Rhizobium sp. SSA_523: one gene and its partner. The protein of the gene in region 2 interacts with the protein of the main gene of each other region in a pairwise test. Links are inferred from orthologs where the notes say so. Each region holds a gene or a part of one and is shown on either strand. Other genes may lie near its edges. The genes, in order: ndk and ung.

What was found.
Region 1: the proteins of ung (region 2) and ndk interact in binary tests that used the Escherichia coli proteins (3 or more experiments, as listed by UniProt). The link is inferred for Rhizobium sp. SSA_523 from one-to-one orthologs.

Annotation. Positions count from the first base shown.
Region 1 is NZ_CP129382.1:406,181-409,426, reverse strand. What follows is about bases 180-3,109. They hold ndk (nucleoside-diphosphate kinase), read right to left. Parts: upstream 1,891-3,109; coding sequence 1,468-1,890; downstream 180-1,467. Other genes in these bases: abc-f (ribosomal protection-like ABC-F family protein), read left to right, coding at 2,923-3,109; QTJ18_RS10205 (glutathione S-transferase family protein), read right to left, coding at 2,008-2,691; QTJ18_RS10215 (dihydrodipicolinate synthase family protein), read left to right, coding at 424-1,332; QTJ18_RS10220 (hypothetical protein), read left to right, coding at 180-361. Also shown: more of QTJ18_RS10220, read left to right, coding at 1-179; more of abc-f, read left to right, coding at 3,110-3,246. UniProt on the Escherichia coli protein: Major role in the synthesis of nucleoside triphosphates other than ATP. The ATP gamma phosphate is transferred to the NDP beta phosphate via a ping-pong mechanism, using a phosphorylated active-site intermediate.
Region 2 is NZ_CP129382.1:1,869,810-1,872,941, forward strand. The notes cover bases 1-2,816. They hold ung (uracil-DNA glycosylase), read right to left. Parts: upstream 1,862-2,816; coding sequence 1,139-1,861; downstream 1-1,138. Other genes in these bases: QTJ18_RS17315 (alpha/beta hydrolase), read right to left, coding at 1-62; QTJ18_RS17320 (VOC family protein), read right to left, coding at 73-1,005; galE (UDP-glucose 4-epimerase GalE), read right to left, coding at 1,888-2,816. Also shown: more of galE, read right to left, coding at 2,817-2,877; QTJ18_RS17335 (YbaN family protein), read left to right, coding at 3,080-3,132. UniProt on the Escherichia coli protein: Excises uracil residues from the DNA which can arise as a result of misincorporation of dUMP residues by DNA polymerase or due to deamination of cytosine.

The DNA of each region.
Region 1 (3,246 bases), 1.5 Mb from region 2 along the record:
GCTACGGCCGATGGCGCCCCTGCCGGAGGGCGGCAGCGCGATCGCCCGTTTCGAGGATCCCCTCGGCGGCGAGCGGCTCGTGACGCAGGCGAGGCTTTACCCGAACATGCAGAAGATCGTGCTGGAAAGCCCCGACCTCCGCTGCGTTCGTGAAGGGCGATCCTACAGCGTGTCCATCGATCTCGCCGACGCGTCGGGCAAGGTCCTGCAAAGCCTCAGCACCGAGGTTCTTGCCACGCTCGACCAGAGCATCCTGCCGAAAAACGCCCTGGTCGTCGGGCCTGCCTATGACCGAAACCCGAAGGTCTTCCAACCGGCCGGCCGGCTCGATCTTTCGCCAGATCGGGATTGCCCGCCCTGATGCTTTCCCGCAGGCGCTAGTCCTGATAGATCTCACAAGCCTCGCCTCGCCGCGCCTCCTGCTTGAAAGCCATTGCCATGTTTCAGGGTCTCTCCGCCTTCCCGCCCACGCCGACAGACGAGCATGGCATCGTGCAGCCGGAGGCCCTTGGTCTGCTTGTCGAACGGCTGGCGCAGGCGAAGGTGGATTCCATCGGCCTTCTGGGCAGCACGGGGGCCTATGCTTTCCTGACGCGGGAGGAAAGGCGAAGGGCCATCGAGATTGCGCGGGAGGCGGCCGGACAGGACCAATCCCTCATCGTCGGCATCGGGGCGCTGCGCACCGATGCGGCCACGGCTCTGGCCCGCGATGCCGCAGAGGCCGGCGCCGACGGCCTGCTGCTGGCACCGGTTTCCTATACGCCGCTGACCGAGGAGGAGGTCTTCCAGCATTTCGTCGCCGTGGCCGAGGTCACCGACCTGCCCCTGGTGATCTACAACAATCCGGCCACGACCAAATTCTCCTTCAGTCCGGCGCTGATCGGCAGGCTCTCGCACCTGCAAGGGATCGCCGCCGTCAAGATGCCGCCGCCGGCACAGGACGGGCTGTCCGACGAACTGGCGCGGCTGCGGGCAGCGACGCCGCCCGGCTTTCCCATAGGCTATAGCGGGGACTGGATGGCAGCCGAGGCGCTGCTGTGTGGCGCCAGCGCCTGGTACAGCGTCGTGGCGGGCCTTTTGCCTGGCCCGGCATTGGCCCTGACGCGCGCAGCGCAGGCCGGCGATGCGGAGCGGGCACAGCGGCTCGATGCCATGTTTGCGCCGCTCTGGGCACTGTTCAAGGCCCATGGCAGTTTCCGGGTCATGTATGCCATTGCCGCGGAGCTGGACCTCTTTCACGCCGAGCCGCCGCGTCCGGTCCTGCCGATTGCCGCGCAGGCCAGGGACGAATTGGCCAGGGCTTTGCAGGGCCTTGCGGAGACAGGGCTTTAGTTCTTGGTCGGCTCGAACGAAAAACCGCCCGAAGCACAGGGCTTGCGGGCGGTTCCGGATCTCGTTCGACCCTGATCGACGGGTCCGGTCACCCTTACCAGGCGAACGGGCGTCCGTCGGTATCAGGCATAGTCATCAGCCGACAATTTCGGTTTCGGAGAACCAATAGGCGATTTCCTGAGCAGCGGTTTCCGGGGCATCCGAACCATGAACCGAGTTTTCGCCGATGGACAGCGCGAAGGTCTTGCGGATGGTGCCTTCATCGGCATTGGCCGGATTGGTGGCGCCCATGATTTCGCGGTTCTTCAGGATGGCGTTCTCGCCTTCCAGAACCTGCACGACCGTCGGGCCGGAGGTCATGCCTTCCACGAGCTCGCCGAAGAAGGGACGTTCCTTGTGAACGGCGTAGAAGCCCTCGGCTTCGCGCTTGCTCATCCAGACGCGCTTGGAGGCAATGACGCGCAGGCCATTGTCTTCGAACACCTTGGTGATGGCGCCGGTCAGGTTGCGCTTCGTTGCATCGGGCTTGATCATGGAGAAAGTGCGTTCGATCGCCATTGTGAGAAAGTCCTTGTTCTTCAGGGATAAGTGGGCGGTGTTTAGCCGCACCGAATCACGAAGACAAGAGGGTGACGGGAATTTCACGCACCCGTCACAGAGACCGGTCGATCCGCCTCAGGCGACCTTGCGGCCAAACCCGTCATACAGGTCCAGGCAGCGGTCGAACCAGAGCGAGACCGGATGATCGGCCGGCAGAAGCGCCTGACCCGTCGTCACCCTTGCCCATTGCAGCGCGCCGAACAAAATGTAATCGGCAAAGAGCGGCGTTTCGCCACCCAGGAAGGGATTGAACTTCAAGGCGAACCGCATCGGCTCCAGCTGTGTCGAGAGCATTGCCAGCGCCTCGCTGCGTTCGCCGGCGACATCTTCAAGCCGGCGGCCGAGACGCGCCTCGCGGCTCTCGCGAAAATAGTCCTGATCGGGCTTGGCCAGCATGTCGTGGATGTCCTTGACCGCAAGCCGGGTCAGCAGCGGATGGACCACCATCTGCGAAAACCCTTCGACGAAACGCGCCAGCGCCTTGCCGCCCTCCCCGCCAAACAGCGTCGGGCGATCCGGATAGGCCTCTTCCAGATAAACAGCGATATCGAAGCTGTCGCGCACGAGATGCTCGCCATCCCTCAGGATCGGCACCGTTTTGGAAAAGCCGTTTTCCAGCTTGGGAATTTCGGTGAAGGCCACCGGCTTTTCCGAAAAGTCCAGCCCCTTATGGGCCAGGGCCATGGAGACCTTCCAGCAATGCGGGGAAAAGGGGCGATTCGCATCGCGGCCGCAAAGGGAATACAGAATGCGGGTCATCGGCTCTCCTCACGAATTCGGTTTTCTTATCCATACAACGGCTTTGTGCGCCGGCAATCAAATCAGGAAATTTCATCGGTTGCATCACACTCTCTGCTGCAGCCTTCGGCTATAGTCGGCGATGACCGCAGGGCTATTTCCTGCCAAGGGGTCGCAGGCGCTGGCAATAGCGGCCATTGGCAGCGGTCCACTCTCTTGCATCGCTGAGAAACTTCAGCCAAAACCCGGCGCATGATCACCATTACCGACCTTTCCGCGCGCATCGCGGGCCGCCTTCTTCTCGACCATGCCAGCGTCAGCCTGCCTGGCGGCACCAAGGCTGGCCTCGTGGGGCGCAACGGCGCGGGCAAATCCACGTTGTTTCGCATCATTACCGGCGATCTCGCCGCCGAGAGCGGATCGGTCTCGCTGCCGAAGAATGCGCGGATCGGACAGGTGGCGCAGGAAGCCCCGGGCACGGAAGATCCACTGATCGAGATCGTCCTGGCCGCCGACAAGGAACGCAGCGCGCTCCTGAAAGAGGCCGAGACGGCAAGCGATCCCAACCGCATTGCC
Region 2 (3,132 bases):
AACAGGATGGGGGCGCCCGGTCTGCCCGGGCGCTTGAGGTGGATGTAGGCATCTGTGGTCATGGCGTTCACCTTACCCTTCCAGCTTTTCCAGATGCTCTTCGAGATAGGAGCGCAGATGGGCGTGCTGGGTCGGCAGCTTCAGGGCTTCGCCGAGATGGGCGGTATCCTCGTCGCGGTCGAAGCCCGGTTCATTGGTGGCGATTTCGAACAGCACGCCGCCCGGCGTACGGAAATAGATCGCCCAGAAATAATCGCGGTCGATGACCGGTGTGACCTGATAGCCGGTATCCATCAGCGCCTTGCGCACCGCCAGCTGCTTTTCGCGGTTTTCGACCGCAAAGGCGATGTGGTGAACGGAGCCGGCACCGAGATTGGCTCTGGCAATGTTCGGCAGGGTTTCGATATCGATCGTATCGGCACCGTTTCCGCCGGGAATGGCCAGCCGGGTCACGCCATCCTTCTGGTCCACCGGCTGATAGCCCATGAACTTCAAGAGCTCGAGCGTCGCGCCGTCATCGCGCAGCCGCAGAGAGGCGGAGTGGAAGCCGCGAATGGCATGATCGGCATCGACACCATTGCCCGTCCAGGCCTGGCGCGGATCATCCTTCACCTCGACAAGCGCCAGACCGTCGCCATCGGGACCGAAGAAATTGAGCCGCTTTTCGCCGAAGGTCTCATCGGTCTTCAGCTCCAGAATGCCCTTGCCGGCCAGACGTTCGCCCCAATAGGGGATGGCGCCCTGCGGCACGGCAAACACGGTCGTTCCCACTTCGCCGGTGCCGGGCCGGCCCTGCGACATATGCGGGAAGGGGAAATAGGTCATGACCGAGCCGGGCGTTCCCACTTCATCGCCGTAATACAGGTGGTAAACATCCGGCGCGTCGAAATTCACCGTCTTCTTCACCCGGCGAAGGCCGAGCGTATCGGTGAAGAACTGATTGTTCGTGCGGGCACTGGCGGCCATCGACGTGACGTGATGCAGGCCTTTGATTTCTGTCAACATGACGATCTTCTTTCCTCAAACCTCGTGCGGCGCCGGTAATCGGCTCGCTTGTCTGGGGTGAAGATGGTCACTTTTGGCCCCGATGCATAGATTGAACAATCAGAACGGATTGTTCACAAAACGAATCTTGCAGTCACTCGGCGTTAGCGGGCACGGCTGGCATGGCCGGCACGGGTGGAAGCTGCCAGTCGACCGGGTCCCGGCCATTGGAGATGAGATAGGCATTGGCTTTGGAGAAGGGGCGCGAGCCGAAGAAGCCGTTATGGGCGGAGAGCGGGGACGGATGCGGCGATTTCAGCACGAGATGCCGGCGCTGATCGACAAAGCCCGCCTTCTTCTGCGCATAGGCGCCCCATAGCAGGAAGACCACATGGCTGCATTCCTCGTTGACAGCGCGGATGACGGCGTCGGTGAAGCGCTCCCAGCCTTTGCCCTGGTGCGAGGCGGCCTTTGCCTCCTCCACCGTCAAAACGCTGTTCAACAGGAGCACGCCCTGGCGCGCCCAATGCTCCAGAAAGCCGTGGGCGGCAGGCGCAATGCCAAGATCCGACTGCATCTCCTTGTAGATATTGACAAGCGAGGGCGGAATTCGGACCCCCGGCCTCACGCTGAAGCAGAGCCCATGCGCCTGGCCGAGACCATGATAGGGATCCTGCCCCAGGATCACCACCTTCACCTCGGAGAGCGGCGTCAGGTCCAGCGCGCGGAAATATTCGCTGCCCCGCGGGAAGATGTGCTTTCCCGCCTCCTTCTCGGCACTCAGGAACTGCCGGAGGGCTGCCATATAGGGATCGGAAAATTGCGGCGCCAGCGCCCGTTTCCAGCTCTCTTCCAGCTTCACGCCGCTCTCTGCCATGCCGATCTGTCCTTTTGTCGCAACCGTTACTGCAGGTGGAAATTGGCCTTCGAATGCCAATCCCAGGCGGAGCGGATGATGTCGTGCAGCGTATAGCGCGGCTCCCAGCCCAGCACCGCTCTGGCTCTGTCGTTATTGGCAACGAGCGTGGTGGAATCGCCGTCGCGGCGGCCGACATATTCGACCGGAAAGGGCTTGCCGGACACGTCGGAAATCGCCGCCAGCAGTTCCTTCACCGTGGTGCCCGTGCCGGTGCCGAGATTGAGCTCCACCGTCTCGCCGCCGGCGAGCAGGTAATCGACGGCGCGCACATGCGCATCGGCAAGATCGAGCACATGAATATAGTCGCGAACACAGGTGCCGTCGCGCGTGTCGTAATCATCGCCAAACACCTTGAAGCCCTGGCGGCGGCCAAGCGCCGCCTCGATGGCCAGCGGGATCGCATGGGTTTCCGGCGTATGCCATTCACCAATGCGGCCGGCGAAATCCGCGCCGGCGGCGTTGAAATAGCGCAGCATCACCGACCGCAGGCCCTTATAGGTACCGTAATCCTTCAGCGCCTGCTCGATGATGAACTTGGTGCGGCCATAAGGGTTGATCGGCGCCTGGCGATGCGTCTCGTCCATCGGCACCTGGTCCGGCAGGCCATAGGTGGCGCAGGTGGAGGAGAAAACGAAGGCCTTGACGCCTGCATCCATCGCCGCCGACAGAAGTGTCAGCGCGCCGATGACATTGTTGTCGTAGAAGGCGACCGGATTTTTCACCGACTCACCCACTTCGATCAAAGCGGCGAAATGCAGAACCGCATCCGGCTGATATTTGGCAAAGACCTCGTCCAGTCGCGCCCTGTCGCGGATATCGCCTTCTTCCAGCGGCCCCCATTTGACGAATTCCGCATGGCCATTGGTGAGGTTGTCGAAGACGATGGGCTGATAGCCGCGTTCGGCAAGCAGAAGGCAATTATGCGAGCCGATATAGCCGGCACCGCCGACCACGAGGACCTTTTTCTGAGACATGAGTGGGCTGCGACTCCCTGTGTTGTGCGGCCAGCACTATAGCCGCGCGCCGACCAAAGACCAGCCTGTCCTGAAGCCTTGTCCTGGAAGCCCTTTCATGGAAGCGGCCTTGCGATGAAACTTGATCCGCCGCATAGGGATTTCCCTGCCGAACGGCCTTCCGCTATCATGGATGAGGGCGGAAGATTGGATGGGTTTCCCTATGACGCGTTGGGTATTTCTCGGCCTCGGCTGGTTCTTCGTGGCGGTCGGCGT